2 regions of the Streptomyces sp. NPDC041968 genome follow, and region 2 is predicted to be linked to the other one. Evidence: riboswitches for the same ligand, from Rfam matches in the RefSeq annotation. Region 2 holds a riboswitch; the other holds the start of a gene.

Region 1 (4,404 bases), on a different contig from region 2:
ACCCGGCGTTGGGCTGGAGCGAGACCTTGTCGTAGCCGGTGACCTCGGCGAGCCGCTCCTCCAGCTCGCGGATGAGGGTGAGGTAGCCCTGCGCCTGCTCGGCGGGCGCGAACGGGTGCAGCGCGCCGAACTCGGACCAGGTGACCGGTTCCATCTCGGTGGTCGCGTTGAGCTTCATGGTGCACGAGCCCAGCGGGATCATGCCGCGGTCCAGAGCGTAGTCCCGGTCGGCGAGGCGCCGCAGGTAGCGCAGCATCGCCGTCTCGGAGCGGTGCTGGTGGAAGACGGGGTGGGTCAGGAAGTCGTCCGTGCGCAGCAGCGCGTCGGGCAGCGCCTCCTCGGTCGCCGCGTCCAGCGACTCGATGTCGCCCTCGACGCCGAAGGCGTTCCACACGCCGCCGACCTGGGCGCGCGTGGTGGTCTCGTCGCAGGCGAAGGACACGTGGTCGGCGTCGACGAGACGCAGGTTGATGCCGTTCTCGCGGGCGGCGTGGACGATCTCGGCGGCGCGGCCGGGCACCCGCGCGGTCACCGTGTCGAAGTAGGCGCCGTGCACGATCTCGACGCCGCCGGCCGTGAGGCCCGCCGCGATGAGCGTGGCGTACCGGTGGGTGCGCCGGGCGATGGCCCGCAGCCCCTCGGGGCCGTGGTAGACGGCGTACATGCCGGCCATGACGGCGAGCAGCACCTGCGCGGTGCAGATGTTGCTGGTGGCCTTCTCCCGGCGGATGTGCTGCTCGCGGGTCTGCAGGGCGAGGCGGTAGGCCCTGTTGCCGTCGGCGTCCACGGAGACGCCGACCAGGCGGCCAGGCAGGCTGCGCGCGAACTTCTCGTGCACCGCCATGTAGCCGGCGTGCGGACCGCCGAAGCCCATCGGCACGCCGAAGCGCTGGGTGGTGCCGACGGCGATGTCCGCGCCCAGCTCACCGGGCGACGTCAGCAGGGTGAGGGCGAGCAGGTCGGCGGCGACGGTGACGAGCGCACCGAGTTCGTGCGCCCGGTCGATGACCGGCTTGATGTCGCGGACGGCACCGGAGGCGCCCGGGTACTGGATCAGAACACCGTTGATCTCCCGCTCGGCGACCTCGGCCGGGATGCCCTCGCTCAGGTCGGCGACGACGACCTCGACACCGGTCGGTTCGGCGCGGGTTTGGATCACGGCGATGGTCTGCGGCAGCGCGTCGGCGTCGACGAGGAAGAGGCCCTTCTTGTTCCTGCCCATGCGCCGGGACAGCGCCATCGCCTCGGCGGCTGCGGTGCCCTCGTCCAGCAGCGAGGCTCCGGACGTGGGCAGGCCGGTCAGCTCGGCGACCGTCGTCTGGAAGTTGAGCAGCGCCTCCAGGCGGCCCTGGCTGATCTCCGGCTGGTACGGGGTGTACGCCGTGTACCAGGCCGGGTTCTCCATGACGTTGCGCAGGATGACCGGCGGGGTGAAGGTGCCGTAGTAGCCGAGGCCGATCATCGAGTCGAGGACCTGGTTGCGGTCGGCGAGCGAACGCAGTTCGGCCAGCACCTCGGCCTCGGAGCGCGCGCCCGGCAGGTCCAGCGCGTCGGCGTTCTTGATCACATCCGGCACCGCGGCGGCCGTCAGCTCGTCGAGCGAGCCGTAGCCGACCTGCGCGAGCATCTTGGCCCGGGCCTCGTCGTCGGGGCCGATGTGGCGCTGCTCGAACGGCGCGGCCTGTTCGAGCTCGGAGAGCGAAATGCGAGGGGCGGTCATTGCGGAGGCCTCCTGGTCTGACGACCTTCGAGGGGCACCACGGCGCGGGTACCCGAACGGCCTCCCCCTCTGTCATCTCGACCTGAGAGCTTCACCGGGGCGGCCCGAGGGCTCCACCCGGCTTTCACCGTCGGTGAGAGCGGAAGCCGTCGACACCCGCCCTGCTTTCCAGAGTGACCTCGTCCATGCGGTACGTGAGCCTGAGAGATTCCGGGGAGGATTTGCTCCTTCGGCGCCTCCGGAGGTGTCCGGAGGACTCTCCCGCACGGGGTCAGCAGCCATTTGCCAGCGTACCAGCGCGCTCGCCGCACGGACCTTCGAGTGGCCGTCCCGCCCTTTGTGCCCTTTTGTAGTACTTACGGATGATTCGGCGGCTGGTGTGCGATCCCAGTGCGACCAAGTGGAGGGCCCCGTGCGTACTGACATCGACCCGCGGAACCTGATCGGCCGCAAGGCCTTCGACCGCAACGGCACCCGGATCGGCACCGTCGACGAGGTCTACCTCGACGACGCGACCGGCGTCCCGGAGTGGGCGGCCATACGCACCGGCCTGTTCAGCAGGGACGCCTTCGTGCCCCTGGAGCCGAGCGAACTGGTCGAGGGCGCCCTGCGGGTGCCCTTCGAACGGACGCTGATCAAGGAGGCCCCCGACTTCGGTGTCGGCCGCCACCTCTCGCCGGAACAGGAACTGCAGCTCTACCACCACTACGGTCTGGACGTGGCCGCACCCGCGCCCGCCCCGCTCCCCGACCGCGACTTCGGCAAGCTGGCCGGTCAGGGCAAGGAAGAGAGCTGACCGTCCCGCCCCCCGGACCCCGCCGCTAACCGGGAGCCGGACGCTCGCGGTCCGACGAACCGCCGCCCGCCCCGGTCCCCGGAGCCGAATCGGCGGGCGCGGCCTCCGCGTCCCCCCGTCTTCGCGGCCCGGCAGACCCGGCAGTCCCGGCAGACCCGGCAGTCCCGGCAGGCCCGGCCGGGACCAGCGGCAGCGGATCCGCCGGTGTCAGATCCGGGTCGTCCACCGGGAAGGTCCGTACCCGCCCGGCCCCCGAGTACGGCGTCTCGAACCGCACGGTGACCCGCCCCAGCCCACTGCCCTGCACCCACCCGTGCCCGTACTCCGCGTGCCGCACGTCGTGCCCCGAGGGCCACCGGCGCTCGGCGGGCGCCGGTGGCCGCTGCTCCTCGGCGGGCTCGGGCTCCTCGGCGAGTTCCCCGGACCGGTCCCCGGCCGCCTGCGCGAACAGGTCCTCCTGTGTGTAGTCGGCCAGCCCGCTGACGCCCACCCCCAGCAGCCGTACACCGCCCGTGGTGTCCACCGAGTCCAGCAGCCGGGCCGCCGCCTCGCGCACGACCGCCGGATCGTCCGTGGGCCCGCGCAGGGTCTCGGAGCGCGTCAGCGTGGAGAAGTCGTACCTTCGTACCTTGAGCACGATCGTCCGTCCGGCCAGCCCGGACCCGCGAAGTCGCCGCACACACCGCTCCGCCAGCCGTCCCACCTCCACCCCGACCCGCACCCGGTCGTGGATGTCCACGTCGTAGGTGTCCTCGACCGACACCGACTTCGTCTCCCGCTCCGACACGACGGGCCGGTCGTCGCGGGCCAGGGCCATGGCGTACAGCGCGTGCCCGTGCGCCTTGCCCAGCAGCCGCACCAGCTCGTCCTCGCCCGCCTCCGCCAGCTCGCCGACCGTGGTGATCCCGGCGCGCCGCAGGTGGTCGCCGGTGGCCGGCCCCACCCCGGGCAGCGTCCGCACGGACATCGGCTCCAGCATGGCCCGCTCCGTGCCCGGCCGGATCACGACCAGTCCGTCGGGCTTGGCCTCCTCCGAGGCGATCTTGGCGAGCATCTTGGACGCCGCGAGTCCCACCGATCCGGTCAGGCCGGTGAAGGTGCGGATGTCCGTGCGCAGCTGCGCACCGGCCAGCCGCGCCGACGCCTCGTCCCAGGCCGCCCCGCCGGCCTCCAGGTCCACGAACGCCTCGTCCAGGCTCAGCGGCTCCACGAGGGGCGACAGGGCCCGCAGCAGCCGCATCACCTGCTCGCTGATCGACCGGTAGAGCTCGAAACGCGGCACGAGATACGCGGCGTGGGGCGCCAGCCGCCGGGCCTGGCCCATGGGCATCGCCGAGTGCACGCCGAAGACCCGCGCCTCGTACGAGCAGGTGGCGACCACCCCGCGCGGCCCGAGGCCGCCCACGATCACGGCCTTCCCGCGCAGGCTCGGCTTGGACGCCTGCTCCACCGAGGCGAAGAAGGCGTCCATGTCGAGGTGCAGGATGGTGGGCGCGGTTCTCACATCTCCGATGCTGCCCTACGCCACTGACATTGCCTTGCGGCGGTGGCGCCGGTCAGACCGCCCGGTTGCGCCGCCGCGCCAGCTCGTCCGCCGGATTGTGCCCGACGAGGGTCTCCCCCGTGTCCACGCGCTCCCCGTGCAGCTGCGACAGCGCGCTCTCGACGTCCCGCCACACCACTCCCACGGCGATCCCGAAGATGCCCTGGCCGCCCTGGAGCAGGGCGTGCACCTCGTCGGGCGACGTGCACTCGTGGACCGTGGCGCCGTCGCTCATCAGCGTCATCCGCTCCAGGTCCTGGAAGCCGCGCTCCCTGAGGTGCTGGACCGCGGTGCGGATGTTCTGCAGGGACACCCCGGTGTCGAGGAAGCGCTTGACGATCTTCA
Region 2 (4,404 bases):
CCGTGACTCCTCAGCCGGCGGTGAAGGCGGTGTACTCGTCGGCGGAGAGCAGGTCGGCCGGCTCGTCCGTGATCCGTACCTTGAAGAGCCAGCCGCCCTCGAAGGGGGCCGAGTTCACCAGCGACGGGTCGTTGACGACGTCCTCGTTGACCTCGGTGACCTCGCCGGAGACGGGGGAGTACAGGTCGGAGACCGACTTGGTCGACTCCAGTTCGCCGCAGGTCTCGCCCGCGGTGACGGAGTCGCCGACCTCGGGGAGCTGGACGAAGACCACATCACCGAGCGCGTTGGCCGCGTGCTCCGTGATGCCGACCGTCGAGGCGCCGTCCTCGGCGCCCGACAGCCACTCGTGCTCCTTGCTGTAGCGCAGCTGCTGGGGGTTGCTCATGGCCTGAATTCTCCTGTACGCGGGGGAGTGCTGCTGAAGGGGGTGCTGCGAGGGGGGATGCTGAAACCGCTGGTGGACGACGGGAGCGGGCAGCGGGCGTGTGCGGAGCGGCCGGGCCCGTCGCCCAGTGTCTACTTCTGGCGCTTGTAGAACGGCAGCGCCACGACCTCGTACGGCTCGTGGCTGCCCCGGATGTCCACGCCGACACCCGGCGTCCCCGGAGCCGCGTGCGCCGGGTCGACGTACGCCATGGCGATCGGCTTGCCCAGCGTCGGCGAGGGGGCGCCGGAGGTGACCTCGCCGACCACCTCGCCGCCGGCGACGACCTGGTACCCGGCGCGCGGGACGCGGCGGCCCTCGGCGACCAGGCCGACCAGGACGCGGGGCGGCTTCCGCTCCGCCAGGGAAGCGGCCTCGGTGAGCGCCGCGCGGCCCACGAAGTCGCCCTCCTTCTCGAACTTCACCACCCGGCCGAGCCCGGCGTCGAAGGGCGTCAGCGCCGTCGTCAGCTCGTGCCCGTACAGCGGCATGCCGGCCTCCAGGCGGAGCGTGTCCCGGCAGGACAGGCCGCAGGGGACCAGTCCGGCGCCCTCGCCCGCCTCGGTCAGCGCCTGCCACAGCCCGACCGCGTGCTCCGGCTTCACGAACAGCTCGAAGCCGTCCTCGCCGGTGTAGCCGGTGCGCGCGATCAGGGCCGGCAGGCCGGCCACGGTGCCGGGCAGACCGGCGTAGTACTTCAGGCCGTCCAGGTCGGCGTCGGTGAGGCTCTTCAGGATGGCCGGGGACTCCGGGCCCTGGACGGCGAGCAGCGCGTACGCGTCGCGGTCGTCGCGGACCTCGGCGTCGAAGCCGGCGGCCCGCTCGGTCAGCGCGTCGAGCACGACCTGGGCGTTGGAGGCGTTGGCGACCACCATGTACTCGGCGTCGCCCAGCCGGTAGACGATCAGGTCGTCCAGGATGCCGCCGTCCTCGCGGCAGATCATGGTGTAGCGGGCGCGGCCCGGCTTCACGCTGCCGATGTTGCCGACCAGCGCGAAGTTCAGCAGGTCGGCGGCGGCCGGCCCGGTGACCGTGATCTCGCCCATGTGCGAGAGGTCGAAGAGCCCGGCGCGGGTGCGCACCGCGAGGTGCTCGTCGCGCTCGGAGCCGTAGCGCAGGGGCATGTCCCAGCCGGCGAAGTCGGTCATCGTCGCGCCCAGCGCCCGATGCGTGGCGTCGAGCGCGGTACGGCGGAGTTCGGTACTGCTCATCGGTCGGTCGTCTCCCAGGACAGGACGGGGCGAGGTCGATCCTCCCCATCTGTCATCGGAACCTGAGAGGTTCGCCGTGACCACCGGAGCGCGGCGGTCAGGACTTGCACCTTGGGTGGGGCAGCCGTCGCGCGGCGGCCCGCTTTTCAGATGTGCCTCGCCCGCGCGGTAACGGTGCCTGAGAGATTCAAGGGAGGGACTTGCTCCTTCGGCGCCCCGGCGACGGCCGGGGACTCTCCCGCGCGGATTCAAACGGCCGGTATGCAGTTGGCGCCGCCATCATTGCATGCCGGGCCGATCCGTGGCAGACCGTGATCTGTAACCGGCTTGTGGCAGTAAGCGAACGAAAACGCGAGACCTGCGCATTACCTTCTCTTTACACTCGACGGGGAGGGGACTACGTGAACCGCCCCAGGGGAGGACGATCACGGTGAACAGGACCACGGCGTACGCCACCACCACGGGTCTCGCGCTGCCCGAGCAGCCGGTCGCCCCGGCCCCGGAGAAGTGCGCCGAACTGCCCGCACCCGTCGTCCGCGACCTGCGGGACCGCGGCGGCCACAGCCCGCACGCCCTGCTCTTCGGACCCCGGGACCTGGTGGTGATCACCGGCCTGCCCGGCAGCGGGAAGTCCACGCTGATGGAGCGCACCGTGCGCGGCCCGCGCATCGACTCCCAGGACACCCGTGACCGCTGGGACCGCCGCATGCCGCGCTTCCTGCCGTACGCGCTCTACCGCCCCCTCGTCCGCCTCGCCCACTACGCCGGACTGCGCCGCGCCCTGCGCTCCGGCGAGGGCGTGGTCGTGCACGACTGCGGCACCCAGGTCTGGGTGCGCGGCTGGATGGCCCGCGAGGCGCGGCGCCGCAAGGGCACCCTGCACCTGCTGCTGATCGACGTCGACGCCGACGAGGCGCTGGCCGGCCAGCGCGAGCGCGGCCGGGGCGTCTCGCGGTACGCGTTCCTGCGGCACCGCGCGGCCAACGCCCGGCTGCTGCGCGCGGTCACCGAGGGCTCCCTGCCCGTCGGCTGCACCTCGGCGATCATCCTGGACCGGGAGGCCGCGGGCGCGCTGCGCCGGATCGCCTTCACGGGGTGACACCCCGTAGGCCCCCGGTACCGAACGGGTTAGCCTTTTCAGCCACAGCAGCGGTACCAGGCAGGCGGTAGGCAGATGGACATCCCAGGGGGCCTCCCGGCGGACTTCTCCGCCGGCTTCCCGGCCCAGGCGCACCCCCACCCGCACGGCGGGTGGCCCGGCAACGAGCTGGAGGAGGTGCTGTCCGCCTCCCTCGGCGTGCCGGGCGCCGGCGGCCGGATCGTGGAGGTCCTCGGCCGCAGCTTCCTGTGGATACCCCTGCCGAACGGCGGCGGACCGGACAGCGGCCCCCTCGACCTGCCCTCGCTGGAGATCGAGGGCCAGGCCTACGTGCCGGTCTTCAGCTCCGAGGAGCAGCTCCGCCAGGTCGCCGGCGCGCAGATGGCGTACACCGTCGCCCCCGCCGCGGAGTTCGCCCGCGGCCTGCCCCCGCAGATCGGCATCGCCGTGAACCCGGACGGCGTGGTCGGCATCCCGCTGCCGCCCCCGGCCGTGGCCGAGCTGTGCCGGGCCGGCCGCACCCCGCTCGACGGGCCCGCGTCCGGCGGCCGGGTCCGCCTCTTCGAGCCGGACTGGCAGGACGACCCGGTGGACTTCCTCGCCGCGGCCTCCGCCGAGTTCGCCGCCATCGGCGTCGTGCGCACCGCCCGCCGCTGCCTGGCCGCCGTCGAGACCGCCGACCCGGTCATGTTCGTCGGCGTCGAGCTGACCCACTGGGAGGGCGACGCCCGCGCCCTGCCCCTGGACGCCCTGGGCCGCGCCCTCGCCGCGGCCCCCCTGAAGACGCAGGTCAACCTGGTGCTCCTGGAGGCGGCCCACGACCCGGTCTGCGACTGGATGCGCGCGCACGTCCGCCCGTTCTACGACCGGGACCTGTGAGGAGCGGCCCGCGACGAGGAGCCCGCCCCGGGAACGGACGAAGCACCCCGAGCGCAGGGGACCCCTGCCCGGCGGAGCCTTAAGCTGGTGCCACAACCGGGGAACTTCTCGAAGGGGCGATACGCGTGAGCGCCAGCGGCACCACGACCGGACAGGTCGAGCACATGCTGCGCCAGGTGACGCCCGGGCGCTACGACGCCTACGAGGCCCTGCTGCGCGCGCTCGCCACCCCCACCTCCGGCCAGGTGTGGATGCTGCTCTGGCACGGTCAGGCCGGCTCCCCGGACGCGCAGTACGGGAACATGGAGGTCGAGGGCTTCGGCTACGCGCCCTGTGTCACCTCCGCCCAGGAGCTGTCGGCCAGCGGCTGGAACCGGTCGTACGAGGTGGTCGACGGGCTCGAAGTGGCCCGCGCCCTCTACCCGGACCACTACGGCCTCTGGCTGAACCCGCATGCCCGAGGCGGCGGCGTCGGCATCCCGTGGCTCGACCTGCGCCGCATCGCCTCCGGCCTGGACCGCCAGCCCGCCGGGCCCCTGCGCCTGTCCGAACCGGCCATCGAGGTTCCGCAGTTCTACGCGCTGCTCGCGCAAAACGCCCACCGCACCCCGGCGGTCCGCGCCCTGCGCCGTGCCTGGGTGCAGCCGGCCCTCGGGGCGCCGTACCTCGCCATCGGCCTCGACGTGTACGACACCTCCCCGCCCGCCGTGGACGCGGTGCGCGCCATGATGCAGCAGTCCGTCGGCGCGGTGCCGGACGGGCTGCCGGTGTCGACGGTGGCGATGACC

What was found. A riboswitch is a leader RNA that binds a small molecule or an ion and turns the genes downstream of it on or off. The one in region 2 is predicted to bind glycine.
Region 1: it holds a riboswitch for glycine, as region 2 does, so the genes downstream of both, gcvP (aminomethyl-transferring glycine dehydrogenase) here and gcvT (glycine cleavage system aminomethyltransferase GcvT) in region 2, are expected to answer to the same signal.

What each region holds. Positions count from the first base shown of each region.
Region 1 covers NZ_JBVJCB010000019.1:99,206-103,609, forward strand. Annotated here, with positions in the region: gene gcvP (aminomethyl-transferring glycine dehydrogenase) at 1-1,720, opposite strand, end outside; glycine riboswitch at 1,899-1,994, opposite strand; gene ACZ6EG_RS33220 (PRC-barrel domain-containing protein) at 2,133-2,516, shown strand; gene ACZ6EG_RS33225 (DNA polymerase IV) at 2,542-4,020, opposite strand; gene ACZ6EG_RS33230 (MerR family transcriptional regulator) at 4,073-4,404, opposite strand, start outside.
Region 2 covers NZ_JBVJCB010000011.1:32,029-36,432, forward strand. Annotated here, with positions in the region: gene gcvH (glycine cleavage system protein GcvH) at 11-388, opposite strand; gene gcvT (glycine cleavage system aminomethyltransferase GcvT) at 520-1,638, opposite strand; glycine riboswitch at 1,678-1,794, opposite strand; glycine riboswitch at 1,795-1,889, opposite strand; gene ACZ6EG_RS25575 (AAA family ATPase) at 2,069-2,737, shown strand; gene ACZ6EG_RS25580 (enhanced serine sensitivity protein SseB) at 2,813-3,616, shown strand; gene ACZ6EG_RS25585 (enhanced serine sensitivity protein SseB C-terminal domain-containing protein) at 3,742-4,404, shown strand, end outside.